2 regions of the Kineococcus lubricus genome follow, and region 1 is predicted to be linked to the other one. Evidence: riboswitches for the same ligand, from Rfam matches in the RefSeq annotation. Region 1 holds a riboswitch; the other holds the start of a gene.
The links. Region 1 has a riboswitch for glycine ahead of gcvT (glycine cleavage system aminomethyltransferase GcvT). Riboswitches for the same ligand answer to the same signal wherever they lie in the genome.

Region 1 (10,339 bases):
CCACCAGCGGCAGCAGCCCGCCCAGGTCGGCGCGCTGGCCGCTGGCCCGGACCCGCCCGTCCCCGCGGGCCTGCTCGAAGGTCAGCGACCCGGTGGCCAGCGCCAGCCAGGTGGGTGCGTCCATCTCCACGACGGCCGGCGGGGTGCCGCGGGTGTGCCGCGGGCCCTGGAGGACCTGCACGGCGGCGAAGGGCGGCACGCGGACCTCCACGCTGCCGCCGGGGTGGCGGGCCGCCAGCTCCTCCAGCGTGTACCGGACGGCGGTGGCGAGCACCGCGCGGGCGGGGGCGCCGCCCTCGTCGAGGGTCTGGACGGCGAGGCGGAGGGCGGTCATCCCCTCGCCCGGGTCGGTTCGGCGACGGGCGGGCACCGCCTCATGCTCGCACCCGGTGCCCGGCGTCGGCGGGCGCCGGGGCCGGCGGCGCCGCGGCGGGTCCGGGGTTCCCGCGCAGGGCCAGGGCCACGGCGGCCAGGACGAGCAGCACGGCGGCGGCCAGGACCGGCACCGAGACGTCCAGGGCGACCCCCGCCGAGGAGCTGAACCCCACCGCGAGGGCGGGCACGGCCATGCCCAGGTACCCGGCCAGGAAGACGCCCGCGGCCGCCTCGCCGCGCGCGGCGGCGGGGGCCAGCGCCGTCGCCGTCGCCAGCGACCCCTTGAGCAGGACGCCGACCCCGGCGCCGGCGAGGACCCCGCCGCCGGTGAACAGGGCGACGGCCCCGGCCAGGACGCCCGAGCCCAGGACCAGGACCCCGGCGGCGGTCAGGACGAGCCCGAGGCGCACCTGGTGGTGCGGGTGCAGCCGCACGAGCAGGACCTGGCTAAGGGCCGCGGCGGCGAACACGGAGAAGGCTGTCGCGCCGGCGGCCACGGCCCCGGGGTGACCCAGGGAGGTCAGGACCGCGGGGGCCAGCGAGCTGAACAGCCCCATGACGGCGAAGAGCCCGAAGGAGGCGAGCGCCGCGGCCAGGTAGCGGCCGCGGGCCGCGGCGGGGACCACGAGGCGCTGGACGCGGTAGGGGCGGCGCTCGGCCCGCACGGCGGCGGGGACGGTCTCGGGGACGAGGGCGACGGCGGCGGTCAGGACGGCGAGCAGGGCGAGGAAGACCAGGTGCGGGACGCGCAGCGGGTCGCCGAGGTGCCCGACGAGGAACCCGGCGACGAGGGAGCCGAGGCCGAGGCCGCCGAGGTTGGCGGCGGTCGCCACGACGGCGGCGGTGCCGGGGCGGCGGGAGGCGGTGCGCCCGTGCAGCTCGGCCAGCCAGGCCGTCGCGGTGGGGGTGACGGCCCCCACGGCCAGGCCGGTGAGCAGCCGGGCGGCGACGAGCACGACGACGTCCGGGGTGAGGGTCAGGGCCAGGGCCGCGACGGCTTCGAGGGCCAGGGCGGGGACGAGGACGCGGCGGCGGCCGAGGTGGTCGGACAGGTGCCCGACGGTGAACAGGGTGATCGCCACGCCGGCGGCGTAGACGGCGAAGGCGACGGTGACCACCACTGTGGGCAGCCCGTCGCGGAGCCGGTACAGGGCCCACAGGGGCGTGGGCACGGTGGCGAAGGCCATCGCGGTGGCGAAGGCGGTCGCGACGAGCAGGAAGCCGAGGCGGTGCCGGCGGGGCGAGGTCATGGCGGCTGCAACCGGCCGCTGTTCCCGTCCTTCCGTCCCAGCGCTGGGCGATGGGAGGATCCATCGCTGCGAGCGATGGGAGAGGGTGTGGAGCTGCGTCAGCTCGAGGTGTTCCTGGCCGTGGTGGAGACCGGCACGATCAGCGCCGCGGCCCGGAGGCTGGGGGCGGCGCAGTCGGCGGTGAGCACGGTGGTGCGCGCGCTGGAGGAGGACCTGGGCGTCGTGCTGTTCACCCGCACGTCCCGCCGGGCCGTGCCCACCGACGCCGGGCGGGCCCTGCTGCCGCGGGCGCGGCGGTTGCTGGCGGGGGTCACCGAGGCCCGCGCCGTCGTCCGCGAGGCCGGGGACGGGCCCTCCGGCCCGCTGGCCGTCGGCGTCGTGACGACGATGCAGCCGGTGGACCTGCCCCGCCTGCTGCACCGGTTCACCGCCGCGCACCCGCGGGTCTCGGTGTCGATGCGCGTCGTGGCGGACGGCTCGCGGGGGCTGCTGCGGGCGCTGGGCGAGGGCGAGCTCGACGTCGCGTTCCTGTCCTGGCCGTTCCGCCCCCCGGGGCGGGTGGAGCTGCGGCCGCTGGTGCGCACCAGCTTCCGGCTGCTGCTGCCGCGCGGTCACCCGCTGGCCTCGCCCTCCCCCGTCGACCTGGGCGACGTGGCCGGGGAGCGGTGGATCGACGGGCCGCCGGGGTTCGGCAACCGGCTGCAGGTGGACGCGCTGTTCGACCGGGCCGGGGTCCGGCGCGCGGTCGTCCTGGAGGTCCCGGACGTCTCCTCGTTCCCCGCCTACGTCGCCGCGGGGCTGGGCGTCGCGTTCGTCCCCGGCACGGTGCCGGTCCCCGCCGGGGTCCACGAGCAGCCGGTGCGGCCCGGCGGCGCCGGGGACCTGGCGTGGTCGCTGTCGCTGGCGACCGTCCGCCCGACCGCGGACCGCCCGGCCCGCAAGGCCGTCACGGCGTTCCTGGCCGCCGTCGACGACGACGTGCGCCGCGCCCGGGTCAGCACTCGGGGACGTTGACCCCCACCACGGTCAGCGCGAGGCCGCCCAGCGACGTCTCCTTGTACTCCGAGCGCATGTGCGCGCCGGTCTGCCGCATCGTGGCGATGGCGGTGTCGAGGCTGACGACGTGGCGGCCGTCGCCGCGCATCGCGGTGCGGGCGGCGTGGATGGCGGTGGTGGCGCCGACGGCGTTGCGCTCGATGCAGGGGATCTGCACGAGCCCGCCGACGGGGTCGCACGTCAGCCCGAGGTGGTGCTCGACGGCGATCTCGGCGGCGTTCTCCACCTGCTCGGGGGTCCCGCCGAGGACCTCGGTGAGCCCGGCGGCGGCCATCGCGCTCGCGGACCCGACCTCGCCCTGGCAGCCGACCTCGGCCCCGGAGATGGAACCGGTCTCCTTCAGGACGATGCCGACGCCGCCGGCGGCCAGCAGGAACCGGACGGTCCCGGCGTCGTCGGCGCCGGGCACGAAGCGGCGGTAGAAGTGCAGGACGGCCGGGACGATCCCGGCGGCCCCGTTGGTGGGGGCGGTCACGACCCGCCCGCCGGCGGCGTTCTCCTCGTTGACGGCGAGCGCGAACAGGCTCACCCAGTCCATGGCGTGCAGGACGTCGGAGCCGGAGCGGCCCTCCTCGGCGAGCAGTTGCCGGTGCAGCCCCGGCGCGCGGCGGCGGACGCCGAGCCCGCCGGGCAGCACCCCGTCGGTGACCAGGCCGTGGTCGACGCAGGCCCGCATCGCGGCGAAGACGCGCAGCAGCCCGGCGTCGACGTCGGCGGCGGGCCGGATGCTCTCCTCGTTGCGCCGCACCAGGTCCGCGACGCCCAGGCCGGTGGCGCGGCAGTGCTCCAGGAGCTCGGCGCCGGTGCGGAAACCCCACGGCAGGCCGGGGCCGGGGCCGGCGACGGGCGCGTCGGGTTCCAGCGGGTGGTCCTTCACGAACCCGCCGCCGACGGAGTAGGACGTCCGTTCGGCGACGACGGCGCCGTGGGCGTCGCGGGCGGTGAACACCATGCCGTTGGGGTGGGCCGGCAGCGAGCGGGCGACGAGCCGGACGTCGGCGTCGAGGTCGAAGCGGACGGCGCGCCGGCCCAGCAGGTGCAGTTCCCCGGTGCGGCGGATCTCGTCGAGGTGGCCCTCGACGGCGTCGGGGTCGACGTCCTCGGGGCGTTCGCCGAGCAGCCCCAGGACGACGGCGCGGTCGCTGCCGTGGCCGCGGCCGGTGGCGCCCAGGGAGCCGTGCAGGTCGACGGTGACCGAGTGCACCCGGTCGAGGTCGAGGCCCTCGGCGAACGCGAGCGCGGCCCGCATGGGGCCGACGGTGTGCGAGCTCGAGGGGCCGATGCCGATCGAGAACATGTCGAAGACGGACAGGGGCCCGGCCACGCCTCAGCGCTCCCGGCGGTAGAAGGGCAGCGGGACGACCTGCACGGGCAGCTCGGTCCCGCGGACGTCGACGCCCAGGGCGGTGCCCGGCGCGGCGTGGGCGCGGTCGACGTGGGCCAGGGCGACGGGGTGGCCCAGCGTCGGGGACAGCGCCCCGCTGGTGACCTCCCCGACGACGGCGCCGCCAGAGACGACGGCGTACCCGGCGCGGGGGGCGCGCCGGCCGGTGCCGGCGAGCCCGACGAGGACGCGCGGGGGTTCTTCGGCGGCGAGCCGGCGCAGCGCCTCCAGCCCGACGGTGCCGGGGTCCTTGTCGAGGTGGACGATCCGCCCGAGGCCGGCGGCGTAGGGGCTGACGTCGCGGCGCAGCTCGTGCCCGTACAGCGGCATCCCGGCCTCCAGGCGCAGCGTGTCGCGGCAGGCCAGCCCGGCGGGCACGCCGCCGTGCTCGCGGGTCGCGGCCAGCAGGAGGTCCCAGGCGCGCTCGGCGTCGGCGACGGGCACGAGGACCTCGAACCCGTCCTCCCCGGTGTAGCCGGTGCGGGCGAGCAGGACGTCGGCGCCGCTCAGGGTGGTGGGCGTGCAGCGGTAGTAGCCGAGCGCGCCGAGGTCGGCGGCCACCAGGGGTGCGAGGGCGGCGGCGGAGGCGGGGCCCTGGACGGCGAGCAGGGCCCAGCGGGCGGTCTCGTCGGCGACGTGCGCGTCGTGGGGGCGGGCCCGGTCGGCGAGGGCGACGACGACGGGTTCGACGTTCGCGGCGTTGGCGACGACGAGGAACTCCTGCTCGTCGAGGCGGTAGGTCACGAGGTCGTCGACGATGCCGCCGTCGGCGTCGACGACGAGGCCGTACGCGGCGCGGCCGATCGGCATCGCGGAGGGGCGGCCGACGAGGGCGGCGTCGAGGGCGGCGGCGGCGCCGGGGCCGCTGACGCGGATCTCGCCCATGTGGGAGAGGTCGAACAGGCCGGCGGTCTCGCGCACGGCGCGGTGCTCGGCGAGCTCGGAGGTGTAGCGCAGCGGCATGGACCAGCCGGCGAAGTCGGTGAAGGAGGCGCCGAGGGCCGCGTGCCGGGCGGCGAGCGGGCTGGCGGTGGGGGCGGCGGCGGCGGTGGTCAAGGGGCTCCTCTCGTCGCGGCCGCGGGTGCGGCCGGGTGGACCCCCTCTGTCGCGGGACCTGAGAGCTTCACCCGGTGCGCGGCGCCGCGCACGGGCTTTCCCCGTCGGTGAGGACCCGGAGGGGTCCTGCTTTCCAGAGCGGCCTGCCCGTGGCGGTACGTGGACCTGAGAGGTTCCGGGGTGGTTGCTCCTTCGGTGTCCACCGCGGGCGGTGGCGCTCTCCCGCCGGGGCGCAGCGGCCGTGTGTTCAGTTGTCCGTGCTTCGCCGGACAGCCTCGCACACGGCCACCGGAGCGGCTACAGCTCGCCGGTGAGGAACTGCGCGCGCCCGTGCCCGAAGGACCAGTCGGCGTCGGCGTTCTCGACGACGGAGACGACGACGTCGCTGGGGGCGATGCCGGCCTCCTTCTCGAGGTTGCGCGTCAGCAGCCGGTAGAAGTCCTCCTTCTGCTGCTGGGTGCGCTTGCGGCTGGTCATCTGCAGGACGACGACGTCCCGGGTGCGGTCGATGCCCAGGCCGGTGTCGTGGACGACCATCTCGCCCGCGGGGTGCTGGTGCACGACCTGGTAGCGGTCGCCGTCGGGGACCTCGAAGGCTTCCACGACGGCGGCGTGGGCGGCGTCGAGCAGGGTGGTGAGCTCGGCCTGGGTGCGGCCGGCGACGAGGTCGAAGCGGAGCAGGGGCACGGGAACCTCCAGGACTAGTTTGTCCTGTCATTCTGACATGTTAGTCCGCCGCCGGGAACCCCGGTCGTACCGCGCACGACCAGCCGCGGTTCGAGCACCACGTCCACCGGGCCCTCGTCGGCGCCCTCCTCGCCCCCGGCACCGTCGAGCCGGCCCACCGCCAGCCGCACCGCGCAGCGCGCCTGCTCGGCCGGGTCCTGGCTCACCGACGTCAGCCGCACGTGCCCGAGCTGGGCGAGCGGGCTGTCGTCGTACCCGGTCAGCGACACGTCGCCCGGGACGGCCACGCCCTCGCGGTTGAGCACGTCCAGGAACCCGACCGCGACCCGGTCGTTGACCGCCACCACGGCCGTCGGCGCCCACCCCTCCCGCAGGGCGCGGCGGGCCGCGGCCACCCCCGACTCCTCGTCGAACCCCGCCTCGACCGCACGGGTCCGCAGCCCCAGCGCCGCGGCGGCCGCCTCGACGCCCGCGCGGCGGTCCGCGGCGATGTCCCCGGCTCCCCCGCCGACGTGCAGCAGGTCGCGGTGGCCCAGCGCGGCGAGGTGCTCGACCACCAGCCGCATCCCCACCTCGTCCGAGGCGCGCACGACGTCGGGCCCCCGGCCCGGCGCCGCCCCGGCCCGCGCCCGGCGGCCCAGGACCACGACGGGGGCCCGGGCGTCGAGCCGGGCGAGCTCCAGGGGGCTGGACTCCGGCCCGAGCAGCAGCAGCGCCTCGCACCGGGAGTCCAGCAGCGTCTCGACGGCGACCCGCTCCCCGCGGGTGCGGCCGACCGGGGCCAGGACCACCTCGTACCCGGCTTCCTCGGCCGCCGACACCAGCTCCTCGACGAGCTCGGCGTGGTAGGCGTTGCGGACGCTCATGGCGACCCCCAGCAGTCGCGTGCGGCGCAGCGCCAGCGAGCTCGCGGCCCGGTCCGCGCGGTAGCCGAGCTCCTCGGCGGCCCGCAGCACGCGCGCCGCGGTCTGCGCGCTCGGTCCCGCCGCACCCCGCAGCGCCAGGGAGACCATCCCCTTGGAGACGCCCGCCAGCGCGGCGACGTCCTTGATCGTGGGGCGACCGACCGGACCGGGCACCGGACCTCCTGGGACAGCTTGACATCGACGGTGGTTCGAACCGATTCTACTCGTGGCTGTTCAAACCGGTTTGAAAACCGGTCCGCACCACCGTCGGTGCACCCCCCACCCAGTCCTGAGAGGCCCACGAGGATGTCTGCCACCCGCACGCGCCCCCTCGGCGTCGCCGTCATCGGCGCCGGCATGGCCGGTCGCGCCCACATCGCCGGCTACCGCACCGCCACCACCCTCACCGGCGGGGCCTACGGGGAGGGGCTGCCCCCCGTCCGCCTCGTGGCCGTCGCCGACGCGCACGCCCCCTTCGCCGAGGCCGCCGCCACCCGCTACGGCTACGAGCGCGCCGAGACGAGCTGGCAGGCCGTCGCCGAGGCCGACGACGTCGACGCCGTCAGCGTCGTCGTCGCCAACCACCTGCACCGCGAGATCGTCGAGGGGCTGCTCGCCGCCGGCAAGCACGTCCTGTGCGAGAAGCCGCTGGCCCCCTCCGTCGCCGACGCCGAGGCCATGGTCGCCGCGGCCGCCGCCCGCCCCGACCTCGTCGCCGCGGTCGGCTTCACCTTCCGCCGCTCCCCCGCGATCAACGCCCTGCGCGAGCAGGTCCGCAACGGCCACCTCGGCGAGGTCCGGCACTTCAACGGGCACTACTGGTGCGACTACGCCGCCAACCCGGGCGCGCCGATCAGCTGGCGCTACAAGGGCGGCCCCGGCTCCGGCGCGCTGGCCGACATCGGCAGCCACGTCGTCGACCTCGGCGAGTTCTTCTGCGGCCCGGTGCGGTCGGTCCGCGGCGCCGTGTTCTCCCAGGTGACCGCGCGCCGCCCCAAGCCCGTCGGCGTCGTCGTCGGGCACGCGATGTCCGAGGTCGGGACGGAGTTCGAGGACGTCGAGAACGAGGACCTCGCCACCTTCACCGCGACCTTCGCGAACGGCGCGACCGGCACGTTCTCCGTCTCGCGCATCGCCCACGGCCAGCCCAACGGCCTCGGGTTCGAGATCTTCGCCGAGAACGGCGCCGGTGCCTTCGACCTCAACCGCACCGGCGAGTTCACCATCGCCGACAGCACCGCCCCCGGGGTGGTCAACGGGTACCGCCAGGTGCTCGTGGGCCCCGCCCACCCCTACGTCGCCGGTGGCCTCCCCATGGACTTCCCCAGCGTCGGGCACAGCCAGAACGACTTCTTCACGTTCCAGTGCCGGGCGTTCCTGAACGAGATCGCCGGGGGCGCCGGAACCCCGATCGGCGACCTGCCGGTGGTGCCGCCGATGGCCCACGGCCTGCACAACCTGCGCGTGCTCGACGCGGTCACCCGCGCCGCGGCCGCCGCAGGTGAGACCATCCCCGTCGACTGACCGCACCGAACCCCCGGAGAACCCCATGAAGCTCGGCGTCTACAACGCGATCCTGCACGACCGCTCCCTGCCCGAGGCCCTGGAGGTCATCGCCGGCCTCGGCCTGACCGGCATCGAGATCAACACCGGCGGGTTCCTCCCGGCCGTGCACGTCCCCACCTTCGACGACATCCTCGTCAGCGACACCGCCCGCGACGACTTCCTCGGCGTCTTCGAGGGCACCGGCGTGTCGATCGCCGGCCTGAACTGCAACGGCAACCCGCTGCACCCCAACAAGACCATCGGCGACAAGCACGCCGAGGACGTCCGCCGCTCGGTGCGGCTGGCCCACCGGCTGGGCCAGAACCGCGTCGTGACGATGTCCGGCCTGCCGGGCGCCGACGCGTCCGCGGTCCACCCCACCTGGGTCGTCAACGCCTGGAACTCCCGCGACCTGGACATCATCGAGTACCAGTGGTCCGTCGCCGTCCCGTTCTGGAAGGAGATCGACGCCCTCGGCCGCGAGCTCGACGTGAAGGTGGCCCTCGAACTGCACCCGCAGAACGTCGCCTTCAACCCCGCGAACCTGCGCGAGCTCGTCGAGCGCACCGGCGCCACCCACGTCGGGGTGGAACTCGACGCCTCGCACCTGTTCTGGCAGCAGATGGACCCCGTCGCCGTCGTCCGCGACCTCGGCCCCCTGGTGTTCCACGCCGCCGCCAAGGACGTCCGCATCAACCCCGCCGCCGCGATCTACGGCGTGCTCGACAACCGGTTCCGCCGCCTCGACCCCTCCGAGGACCGCACCAACCTCGGCGGCGACGAGTGGGTCAACGAGTGGCCGAAGGAGTCCGCGTGGGACTTCGTCGCGCTCGGCAAGGGCCACGACACCGCGTTCTGGACCGAGTTCCTCCGCGCGCTGCACGAGGTCGACCCGGACATGATCTGCAACATCGAGCACGAGGACGTCGAGCTCGGCCGCGTCGAGGGCCTGGAGGTGGCCGCGAAGGTGCTGCGGGACGCCGCAGCCGCCGCCGGGGTCTGACCCGCCGGGCCCCGGCCGCCGGTACCGCCCGGCGGCCGGGGCCCCGTCAGGGACGGGCGTCCCACACCCGCAGCTTCGCCGGGTTCATCTGGATCCACACCTCGCGCACCCGCCCGTCCGTGACGCCGAAGTTCACCACCGCGCGCACCCGTCCCCCCTGGTCACCGGCGTCGCCGCCGACCAGGAGGAACGCCAGCCCGTCCCCGGTGACGGTGGGCTCCAGCCGCAGCGACGGGTCCTTGCAGGCGATGCCCAGGACGAACCGCGCGACGTTCGAGACGCCCAGCACCGGCCGCCGGGCCGCGCTGACCACCCCGCCGCCGTCGCTGACCAGCGTCACCGACGGGTCCAGCAACGCCGACAGCGCCGCCAGGTCGCCCGTGCCGGCCGCGTGCGCGAACGCCCGGACGACGTCGTCGTGCACGGCCCGGTCCAGCCCCACCGCCCCGCGCTCGCGGACCCGCCGCCGCGCCGAGGACGCCAGCTGCCGCACGGCGGCCGGCGTCCGGCCCACGATCGCCGCGACCTCACCGAACGGGACCGCGAAGACGTCGTGCAGCACGAACGCGACCCGCTCCGCCGGCGTCATGGCCTCCATGACCACCAGCACGGCCGTGCTGACCGACTCGGCCAGGCTGACCCGCTCGAACGGGTCGGCCGCCTCCCCCGCCGAACCGGCGAAGTGCTGCGCCGGGACGGGTTCGGGCAGCCACTGGCCCACGTAGCGCTCACGGCGGTGCCGCGCGGACCCGAGCACGTCCAGGCAGACGCGGCTCGCGACCGTCGTGAGCCAGGCCGACGGGTTCACCACCGCCGCCCGCTCCGCCTCGCCCAGCCGGTACCAGCGGAGGTACGTCTCCTGCACGGCGTCTTCGGCCTCGGCGGTCGTGCCGAGCACCCGGTACGCCAGCGCCACCAGCCGCCGCCGCTCGGCGTGGACGTCCACCGTCTCCTCGACCGCCACCGCTCACCCCTCCCCCGGACCCGCCGACCACCCGGGGGCAGGGTGCCACGGGCGGCCGTTCAGAGGTGCACGACCTCCCCGGTCCGCGCGCTGCGGGCCGCCGCCTCCAGCAGC
Region 2 (10,339 bases), on a different contig from region 1:
CGTCCTCACCGACCCGCACCTTCGGATCGTAGCGACACCCCCCGCAGTAGTCGCTCATCCGGTCGATGTAGGCCCCGCCGGAGGCGTACGGCTTCGTGGCCAGCACACCGTGGTCGGCGTGCTGGGACATGCCCACCACGTTCGTCGTCATGACCCAGTCGTAGCCGTCGACGAAGTTCGTCCAGAACCAGTCGGCCAGGTCCGCGGGGTCGTAGCCGCGCTGCAGCCCCCAGTTCCCCAGCACCATGAGCCGCGGGATGTGGTGGACCCACCCCTCGTCGCGCACCCCGGCCAGGACGTCCCGCAGGCAGTTCGCCTCCACGGCGTCGGCGTCCAGGTCGGTGAACCAGCGCGGCAGCCGGCGCCGGGCCCGCAGGGCGTTGCGCCGCCGGTAGTCCTCCCCCAGGTGCCAGTACAGGTGCCAGGTGTAGGACCGCCAGCCCACGACCTGCCGGACGAAACCCTCGACCGAGGCCAGCCGCACGCCGTGCGCGCGGCCGTGCTCCTCGGCGCGGCGCGCCACCTCCACGGGGTCGAGGAGGCCGAGGTTCTGCGGTGCCGACAGCAGGGAGTGCGACATCCACCGGTCCTGCGCGAGCATGGCGTCCTCGTAGACGCCGAACTGCTCCAGCCGGTGCCGCAGGAAGTGCCGCAGCGCGGTGAGGGCCTCGCGGCGGGTGACCGCGAACCGGCGCGGGCCGTCGGTGCCGGTGAACTCGATCCCGTCGTCGCGCACCCACCGGTCGAGGTCGGCGCGGACCTCCTCGTCGATCGCGTCCTCGGTGGGCCACCAGGGTTCGCGGACCTCGAGGCGGTCCCGCTTCGGCGGGCCCTCGCGGTTGTCGTGGTCGTAGTTCCAGGTCCCGCCCACGGGGCCGTCGCCGTCCATGAGCAGCCGGTGGTGCCGCCGGACGTCGCGGTAGAAGTCCTCCATGAGCAGGCGCCGGTCACCGCGGCGCGCGGCCCACCCGGCGAACTGCTCCTCGGAGACCACGAAACCCCGGGACGGGAGGACCTCGACGTCCGGCAGCGTCCGCACGAAGCGCCGCGCCCGGTACGACGTGGGGTCGCACACGCTCAGGGGTTCGTCGTGCCCGTCCCGGTAGCGGGCCAGCCCCTCGCGGTAGGTCCCGGCCCGGACGAACACCGCCCGGTCCCCCAGCTCGGCCGCCCGGTGCCGCAGCGCCGACAGCACCAGGTGCGCCTTGCGCCGGTGGAACCGCCTGCGGCGGAACACCTCGCGGGACTCGATGAGCAGGACGGGCTGGCGCGGGGCGTCGAGGAAGTGCGGTCCGAGCTGGTCGGCGAACAGCCACCGCCGGGTCCGGGGCGAGGTGTCTGGTTCCGGCACGGTCCCACTGTGACCAGGCGGCGGCGGTTCGGCACCCCGGGACGGCCCGGGACGGGCCCGGACGGCGGGGTCAGGCGTCCTTGCCGAGCCGGGTGGCGCCCTCGGCGTCGCGGGTCGCGCCCTCGGCCTCGGCCCGGGCCCGCTTCAGCGCCTCGTCCGGGTCCTCCAGGACGACCTCCTCGAAGTGCGTCCGCGGCTCCTCCCGCGGGGCCCGGGGCGGCCGGGGAGCGTCCGGACCCGGCGGGGTGGCGCCGTGGGCGGAGAACATCGAGCCGAAACCCTTGAGCGCGTCGTTGAGCTCGCTCGGCACGATCCACACCTTGTTCGCGTCGCCCTTGGCGATCTGCGGCAGCGTCTGCAGGTACTGGTAGGCCAGCAGCTTGGGGTCGGGGTCGCCGCGGTGGATGGCGTCGAACACCTGCGTGATGGCCTTCGCCTCACCCTGCGAGCGCAGGATCGCCGCCTGCGCCGACCCCTCGGCCCGCAGGATCGAGGACTGCTTCTCGCCCTCGGCGGTGAGGATCTGCGACTGCTTGAGCCCCTCGGCGTTGAGGATCGCGGCGCGCCGGTCGCGCTCGGCGCGCATCTGCTTCTCCATCGAGTCCTGCACGCTGGCCGGCGGGTCGATCGCCTTGAGCTCCACGCGGTTCACGCGGATCCCCCAGCGGCCGGTGGCCTCGTCGAGCACCCCGCGCAGCTGGCCGTTGATCTGGTCGCGGCTGGTCAGGGTCTGCTCCAGGTCCAGGGAGCCGATGACGTTGCGCAGCGTGGTGACGGTCAGCTGCTCGATGCCCTGGATGTAGTTCGCGATCTCGTAGGTCGCCGACTTCGGGTCGGTCGGCTGGTAGTAGATGACGGTGTCGATGCTCACGACGAGGTTGTCGGAGGTGATGACCGGCTGCGGCGGGAACGAGACGACCTGCTCGCGCAGGTCGACGTTCGCGCGGACCTTGTCGATGAACGGGACCAGGAAGTGCAGCCCCGCGTCCAGGGTCCGGGAGTACCGGCCGAGCCGTTCGACGATGACGGCGGTGGCCTGCGGCACGATCCGGATCGTCCGGATGATCACGGTCACCACGAACAGGACGACCAGGAGCAGCACGACGAGGGTCACGACGTTGTCCATCAGGGCTTCTCCTCCAGCGGTGCGACGGGCAGGGGCCCGACGACGGCGGTCGCGCCGTCGATGGCGGTGACCACGACGTCGTCGCCGACGGCGAAGGACGGGCCGGCCGACCGGGCCGACCACGTCTCCCCCACCAGCTTGACCTGGCCGCCGCGGACCGTGACCTCGGCCAGGACCAGCGCCGTCCGCCCGACGAGGGCGGCGGCGTTGGTCGTGCCGACGGGGGGCATCCGCAACCGGCGCAGCAGGACCGGCCGGATCGTGCCGATGAGCAGGCCGGCGACGGCGGCCGCCACGAGCACCTGCCCCACGAAGCCCAGGCCGAGGGCGTCGGCGGCGGCGCCCGCGAGCGCCCCGCCGGCCAGCATCGCGAACACCAGGTCGATCGCGGTGATCTCCAGGATCCCCAGGACCAGGGCCGCGGCGATCCACAGCAGCCAACTGCGGTCCAGCAGCGCGTCCAGGAACTCCACGGTGATCACCCCCTGGGCCGGATCCTACCCAGGGGGCCGCGCGGTGCTCAGTAGGCGCTCAGGGGCGGGCAGGAGCAGACGAGGTTGCGGTCGCCCGCGGCCCCGTCGATGCGCCGCACCGGCGGCCAGTACTTGGTGCGCGGGTCCGTGCCGTTCGGGTAGACGGCCTCGGCGCGCGTGTACGGGTGGTCCCACTCGCCGGTGAGGCAGGCCGCGGTGTGCGGGGCGTGCCGCAGCGGGGAGTCGGCGACGGCCCAGCGGCCGTCGGCGATCTCCTGCACCTCCGCGGCGATGGCGAGCATCGCGTCGCAGAACCGGTCGAGCTCGGCGAGGTCCTCGCTCTCGGTGGGTTCGACCATGAGGGTGCCCGCCACGGGGAACGACATGGTCGGGGCGTGGAACCCGTGGTCGATGAGCCGCTTGGCGACGTCGTCGACCGTGACGCCGGTGGCCTTCGTCATCGGGCGCAGGTCGAGGATGCACTCGTGGGCGACGAGCCCGCCCGGGCCGCGGTAGAGCACGGGGAACGCGTCGGCGAGCCGCGCCGCGACGTAGTTCGCCGACAGCACCGCCTGCACGGTGGCGGCGCGCAGGCCGTCGGGGCCCATGAGCCGCAGGTACGCCCACGGGATCGGCAGGATCCCGGCCGAGCCGAACGGGGCCGCCGACACCATCCCGACGCCGCCGGCGTCGGGGGCGGTCGAGGGCAGGAACGGGGCGAGGTGGGAGCGGACCGCGACGGGCCCCACGCCCGGGCCGCCGCCGCCGTGCGGGATGCAGAACGTCTTGTGCAGGTTCAGGTGCGAGACGTCGGCGCCGAACCGGCCCGGCCGCGCGAGCCCGACCAGGGCGTTGAGGTTCGCCCCGTCGACGTACACCTGGCCCCCGGCGTCGTGCACGAGGGCGCAGACCTCGCGGATCGACTCCTCGTACACCCCGTGGGTCGAGGGGTAGGTCACCATGAGCGCGGCGAGGTCGTCGGCGTGCTCGCCCACCTTCGCGCGCAGGTCGTCGAGGTCGACGTTCCCGGCCTCGTCGCACGCGACGACGACCACCTTCAGCCCGGCCATGACGGCGCTGGCGGCGTTGGTGCCGTGCGCGGAGCTGGGGATGAGGCAGGTCGTCCGCTCACCCTGCCCCTGGGCCAGGTGGTACGCCCGGATGGCCAGCAGCCCGGCGAACTCGCCCTGGGACCCGGCGTTGGGCTGCAGGGAGACCGCGTCGTACCCGGTGACCTCGGCCAGCCAGCGTTCGAGGTCGGCCACGAGCTCGGCGGTCCCGGCGAGCTGGTCGGCCGGGGCGTAGGGGTGCAGGTCGGCGAACTCGGGCCAGGAGATGGGCTCCAGCTCGGTCGTCGCGTTGAGCTTCATGGTGCACGAGCCCAGCGGGATCATCCCGCGGTCCAGGGCGTAGTCGGCGTCGGAGAGCCGGGCCAGGTAGCGCAGCATCGCCGTCTCGGAGCGGTGCCGGGAGAACACCGGGTGGGTGCAGAACCCCGACGTCCGGCGCAGCGCGGCGGGCAGCGCGGGGTCGGCGTCCGCCGCGGGGGCCTGGACCCCGAACCCGGCGAGCGCGGCGGCGACGTGCGCGTCGGAGGTGGTCTCGTCGACGGTGAGCCCGACGTGGTCGGCGTCGACCGGGCGCAGGTTCACGCCCGCCGCCAGCGCGGCGGCGACGACCTCGCGGGCCCGGCCGGGGACGCGGGCCAGGACCGTGTCGAAGAACTCGTCGTGGACGACCTCGACGCCCCCGGCGCGCAGCGCACCGGCCAGCCCCGCGGCCCGGCGGGCCACCTGCGTCCCGATGGCGCGCAGGCCGTCCGGCCCGTGCCAGACGGCGTAGCAGCCGGCCATGACGGCCAGCAGGACCTGGGCGGTGCAGATGTTCGACGTCGCCTTGTCGCGGCGGATGTGCTGCTCGCGGGTCTGCAGCGCCAGCCGGTAGGCCGGGTTGCCGTCGGCGTCGACGGAGACCCCCACGAGCCGGCCCGGCAGCGACCGCTCCAGCCCCTTGCGGACGGCCATGTACGCGGCGTGCGGGCCGCCGGCGCCCATCGGGACGCCGAAGCGCTGGCTGGAGCCCACGGCGACGTCGACGCCGAACTCCCCCGGCGCCACGAGCAGCGTCAGGGCCAGCAGGTCGGCGGCGGCCACGGCGACCGCCCCGCGGGCGTGGGCGTCGGCGACGACGCCGGTGAGGTCGCGGACGCGGCCGGAGGTGCCGGGGTACTGCACGAGCAGCCCGAAGACGTCGCCGATCCCGGCGAGGGGGTCGGGGGCGTCGAGGTCGACGACCTCCAGGCGCAGGCCCAGCGGGACGGCGCGGGTGCGCAGGACGGCCAGGGTCTGGGGCAGGACGTCGGCGTCGACGGCGAACGCGGCCCCGGCGGGGGCCTTGGAGGTGCGGCGGGCCAGCGTCATGGCCTCGGCCGCGGCGGTGCCCTCGTCGAGCAGCGAGGCGTTGGCGACGTCCAGGCCGGTGAGGTCGGTGACGGCGGTCTGGAAGTTCAGCAGCGCCTCGAGGCGGCCCTGGGAGATCTCCGGCTGGTACGGCGTGTAGGCCGTGTACCAGGCGGGGTCCTCCAGGACGTTGCGGCGCACCACGGCCGGGGTGCGGGTGCCGTGGTAGCCCAGGCCGATCATCGACGGCACGACGCGGTTCTTCGCGGCCAGCGCCCGCAGCGCGGCCGTCACCGACGTCTCGTCGAGGGCCGCGGGCAGGTCGAGGGCGCCGTCGCGGATGCCGGCCGGGACGGCCCGGTCGACGAGGTCGTCCAGGCCGGTGAGCCCGACGACCTCCAGCATGCGGGCGACGGCGCCGGCGTCGGGGCCGATGTGCCGGGCGCTGAACGGCAGGGCGCCGGGTGCGGCGGTGCGCTCGGCGGCCGGGACGGCGGGCGCGGGGGGGACGGACAGCGAGGTCATGACGCTCCGGGGGATCGCGGGAACCGGGTGGACCTCCCCGTCTGTCACCGGCCCGCGAGGGACCGGCTCCAGAGCGGCCTTGCCCCGCGTGGTCCTTCCGCCTGAGAGGTTCCGGGGATGTTGCCCCTTCGGCGCCCCGGTCCGCACGGATCGAGGTCTCTCCCACACGAGGTGAACGGCCTGCGTGGAGTCTAGGGGGTCCGGCGCGCCGGTATCCTGCCCGCCGTGATCAGCCTCGCCGTCAGCAGCGCCAAAGGTGGGGTGGGCAAGACCTCCGTCGTCCTCGGGCTCGCGTCCGCAGCCCTCCACCGCGGCACCAGCACCCTCGTCGTCGACCTCGACCCCCAGGCCGACGCCACGTCCGGCCTCGACGTGACCGCCCAGCGCCGGCACGACGTCGCCGCGGTGCTCCAGGCCCCCAAGCGCCGCGTGGCCGAGGAGGCCGTGGCCCCCAGCGGGTGGGTCGACGACCACCCCGGCCTGCTGGACGTGCTGACGGGGTCGGCGTCCTCGGCCCGGCTGGACACCCCCGAGGCCGACGAGGAGGGGCTGAAGGCGTTGCGCCGGGCGCTGAAGAAGCTCGACGACCACGAGGTCGCGCTGATCGACACGCCGCCGTCGCTGGGGGGCCTGACCCGCTCGGCGTGGCAGGCCGCCGACGCCGTCCTCGTCGTCTCCGACGCCAGCCGGTTCTCGGTGGCCGCCGTCGACCGCACCCTGCGCGAGATCCGCGCGCTGCGCTCGGGCCCGCGCCTGGTGGGGGTCCTCGTCAACCGGTTCACCCAGCGCTCGGGCGAGCAGCGGTTCCGGTACGAGGAGCTGCGGTCGCTGTTCGGCGACCTCGTCCTGGAGCCGCTGCCGGACCGCGTCTGCGTGCCGCAGTCGCAGGGGGCCGGCGTGCCGCTGCACTCGCTGCGGGCCCGCACCGCCAAGACGCTCGCCGGGCAGTTCGACGACGTCCTGGACCGGGTCCTGCTGCGCGGCTGAGGGAACCGGCGGGGTTCGGCCGCCGTCCGAGGTGCGGGATGATCGCCGAGCGTCTACCGTCCAGGAACGGCGTGTGCCCGGGATCGTCCCCGTGGGTACTGCCCCGCTCTCCCCGCTCCGCTGCGGGTCCTAGGAGGTTCCGTGACGTCGTCGAACACCCCCCTCGAGGCCGGGCGCACCGGCCGCGCCGACCAGGCCCGCGTCGTGCGGGCCGCCCGGACCGCCGCACCGGTCCCGGCCCCCGTGCGGGTCGCGGTGGCCGATCCCGAGGCCGACCGCATCGCCGGTCTGGTGCAGCGGCTGCGGTCGCACTGGACGCGCACCGGCGCCGACATCGCGACCCGGCTGCGCCCGGGCGTCGACGACGCCCGGCTGGACGCCGTGGAACGCCAGATGGGTCTGCTGCTGCCCCGGGGGGCCCGCGCCTGGTGGCGCGCGGCCGACGGGGTCGACCCGGTCCGCACGACCTTCCGGACCAGCGCGCCGACCGTCGGTCCCGGCGGCTGGGTGCCGCTGGGTCTGGACGAGGCCGTGCAGCGCGCCACGGGCCAGGGCCCGGGGCTGGCCGCACCCCCGGCCCTGCTGCCGGTCTTCGCCCGGGACGAGGAGCTGATCGCCGTCCGGCTGGGTTCCAGCCGGGCCGTGGTGGAGCAGCTCGTGCTGGCCGAGGACAAGGAGAGCTACCAGCACTCCTGGCGGGTGGGGCTGGACGAGCTGCTCAGCACCTGGGCCGACGCGCTGCTGGCCGCGGTGATCTGGCTGCCCGACGCGCACGACTGGGTCACCGACCCGTTCGCCCTGCAGGCGCTGCCCCGCGCCGAACTGCTCGACTGACCGGACACCGGCCGCACGCACGACGACCCCCGCACCGCTCGGCGGTGCGGGGGTCGTCGTGCGTGACGGGTGGGTCAGCCGGCCTCGCGGGCGGCCCGGCGGCGGGACAGCTCGTCGGCCAGCACCATGGCGCTGTCGCCCTGGGCGCGGTCGGCCGGACGCTCGCTGGGCAGCGACGCCAGCTCGCCCTCGACCTCGCGCCACACGCGGCCGACGGCGATCCCGAAGACGCCCTGGCCACCCTGGACGAGATCTATCACCTCGTCCGCCGAGGTGCACTCGTAGACGCTGGCGCCGTCGGACATCAGCGTGATCTGGGCGAGGTCGTCGATGCCGCGCTCGCGCAGGTGCATGACCGCGGTGCGGATCTGGTGCAGCGACACCCCGGTGTCCAGGAGCCGCTTGACGACCTTCAGGACGAGGATGTCCCGGAACCCGTAGAGGCGTTGCGAACCCGACCCCGAGGCCCCGCGGACGCTGGGGGCGACCAGGTCGGTGCGGGCCCAGTAGTCGAGCTGGCGGTAGGTGATCCCGGCGGCCTTGCACGCGGTCTGCCCGCGGTAGCCGACCTCGTCGTCGAGCACGGGGAGGTCCTCCGCGAACAGCACGCCCTGGGCACGCGCAGGGGGGGACACCTTCTGCGACGACCCTGCGACTGCGTCGCCACTGCTCACGCCGGCCTCCTCGTCATCGCCACCCGTCGAGGTCTCGACCGGAGCGTTCCCTGTACTGACCGTAGAAGAGCACCCCCGGAGCGTCAACGAGGCGCGCGGCGTGGCGTTCCTCGTGACCATCCTGTGACACCTCCCGGGCCCGCAGGCCCTACCGGTCGCCCGAACCGGACTCGAAGTCCTCCGGGGTGATGTGGTCGAGGAACTCGCGGAACTTCTCCACCTCGTCCTCGTCCTCGTCCGGGACGGGCACCCCGCCGGAGTCGAGGACCCCCTCGGCGCTCACGATCGGGCACCCGACGCGCAACGCCAGCGCGATGGCGTCGGAGGTGCGGGAGCTGACGGTCAGCCCACCGTCGAAGGCCAGCTCCGCGAAGTAGACGTTGTCCTTGACCGCCACGATGCGGACCTCCTCCAGACGCCGGCCGACGGCCTCGATGACGTCCTTGAGCAGGTCGTGGGTCAGCGGCCGCGGCGGCACGACGCCCTGCTGGGCGAAGGCGATCGCGCTGGCCTCGGGCGCGCCGATCCAAATGGGCAGGTAACGGTCGCCGTCCCGCTCGCGCAGCAGCACGATCGGGTTGTTGGAAGGCATCTCGACCCTGACGCCGATGACATCGAGCGCTCGCACGGGTTCACCGTACCCCCGGAACGGGCCGGTGGGCCGGTCGGGCCCCGGCGCGTTCACCGGCCGGTCCGCCCCAGGGCCCCGGCGCGTTCACCGGCCGGTCCGCCCCAGGGCCCCGGCGACCAGCGCGGTGTGCAGCCGCAGGCACGCCGCGGCGATCTCGCGGGCGACCTGGTCGGCGCGGGCGGCCTGCTCGGCGGACCCGGCCCGGCCCGAGCGCTGCAGCGGGGCCGCGACCTGCTCGGCCAGCGCGACCTCCCGGTCGGCGGCCGTGCGGAACACCCTCAGGTGCCGGGCCTCGATGCCGTGCGCGGCCAGCGCAGCGGCGGCCCGCAGCACCTCCAGCGCCTCACCGTCGTACCAGGGGCCGCCCGGGGCCGGCGACAGCACGCCGTACCCCTCCAGCGCGTCGAGCAGCTCGGCCTCGACCCCGGACTCGCGCAGCAGCTCACCGCGGGTCAGCCGCAGGCTCGCCGCGTGCCCGTCGAAGCGGTCCGTCCCCGGGACGCCCACCGGGACCGCGTGCCCGGGCACCCGGGGGGCGGACTCGGAGGGGTCGGGCAGCTCCAGGCCGCGGTCGAGGGCCTCGAGGTTCTCCCGGATGACCTTCAGCGGCAGGTAGTGGTCGCGCTGGGCGGCCAGGACGTACCGCAACCGGTCCACGTCGTCGGAGGAGAACTTGCGGTAGCCCGCCGCCGTCCGCCCGGGCTCGACCAGGCCCTGCTCCTCCAGGAAGCGGATCTTGGAGATCGTCAGGTCGGAGAACTCCGGCGACAGGATCGCCATGACCTCCCCGATGGTCATCCGCGGCGCGGCGGGGTCCAGCGACCGGGCGCTCGCCGCGCTCACGCCTCCCCCTGCACCCGCGGGCTCGGGTGGAACTCCAGCCGGTACTTGCCGATCTGGACCTCGTCACCGGCGCGCAGGACCACGTCGTCGATGCGCTCGCGGTTCACGTAGGTGCCGTTGAGGCTGCCGACGTCGCGCACCCGGAAACCGGGACCGGTCACGGGGTCCGGCGCGCGCAGGAACTCGGCGTGCCGGCGCGAGACGGTGACGTCGTCGAGGAAGATGTCGCTGGTCTGGTGACGCCCCGCCGAGGTGCGCTCGGCGTCGAGCAGGAAGCGGGACCCGGCGTTGGGCCCGCGGCGCACCACCAGCAGCGCCGACCCCGCGGGCAGGGCGTCGATCGCCTCGGTGTCGTCGGGGGTCAGCCCCCGGTCGGCGCTCTCGTGGACCTCGGGGACGGCCAGTCCCGCGAAGGACATCGTGGAGTCGACGGGGCGCTCGGCGGAGGAACGCTCCGGGCCCGTCCCCTCGTCCTGACCACCCGTCGGCCCTTGAG

Region 2: linked by a shared signal. The riboswitch ahead of gcvP (aminomethyl-transferring glycine dehydrogenase) and the one ahead of gcvT (glycine cleavage system aminomethyltransferase GcvT) in region 1 are both predicted to bind glycine.

The regions. Positions count from the first base shown of each region.
Region 1 covers NZ_JBJLSK010000014.1:43,766-54,104, reverse strand. Annotated here, with positions in the region: gene ACRYRX_RS12235 (sterol carrier family protein) at 1-334, opposite strand, end outside; gene ACRYRX_RS12230 (MFS transporter) at 375-1,625, opposite strand; gene ACRYRX_RS12225 (LysR family transcriptional regulator) at 1,713-2,639, shown strand; gene ACRYRX_RS12220 (L-serine ammonia-lyase) at 2,620-3,978, opposite strand; gene gcvT (glycine cleavage system aminomethyltransferase GcvT) at 4,009-5,121, opposite strand; glycine riboswitch at 5,161-5,263, opposite strand; glycine riboswitch at 5,265-5,356, opposite strand; gene ACRYRX_RS12210 (tautomerase family protein) at 5,419-5,808, opposite strand; gene ACRYRX_RS12205 (LacI family DNA-binding transcriptional regulator) at 5,823-6,887, opposite strand; gene ACRYRX_RS12200 (Gfo/Idh/MocA family protein) at 7,020-8,237, shown strand; gene ACRYRX_RS12195 (sugar phosphate isomerase/epimerase family protein) at 8,263-9,261, shown strand; gene sigJ (RNA polymerase sigma factor SigJ) at 9,308-10,225, opposite strand; gene ACRYRX_RS12185 (Gfo/Idh/MocA family protein) at 10,285-10,339, opposite strand, start outside.
Region 2 covers NZ_JBJLSK010000007.1:118,156-128,494, forward strand. Annotated here, with positions in the region: gene ACRYRX_RS07240 (cryptochrome/photolyase family protein) at 1-1,351, opposite strand, end outside; gene ACRYRX_RS07245 (SPFH domain-containing protein) at 1,422-2,477, opposite strand; gene ACRYRX_RS07250 (NfeD family protein) at 2,477-2,959, opposite strand; gene gcvP (aminomethyl-transferring glycine dehydrogenase) at 2,998-5,874, opposite strand; glycine riboswitch at 5,954-6,049, opposite strand; gene ACRYRX_RS07260 (ParA family protein) at 6,100-6,861, shown strand; gene ACRYRX_RS07265 (SMI1/KNR4 family protein) at 7,003-7,695, shown strand; gene ACRYRX_RS07270 (MerR family transcriptional regulator) at 7,770-8,369, opposite strand; gene ACRYRX_RS07275 (bifunctional nuclease family protein) at 8,518-8,997, opposite strand; gene ftsR (transcriptional regulator FtsR) at 9,085-9,798, opposite strand; gene ACRYRX_RS07285 (FHA domain-containing protein) at 9,840-10,339, opposite strand, start outside.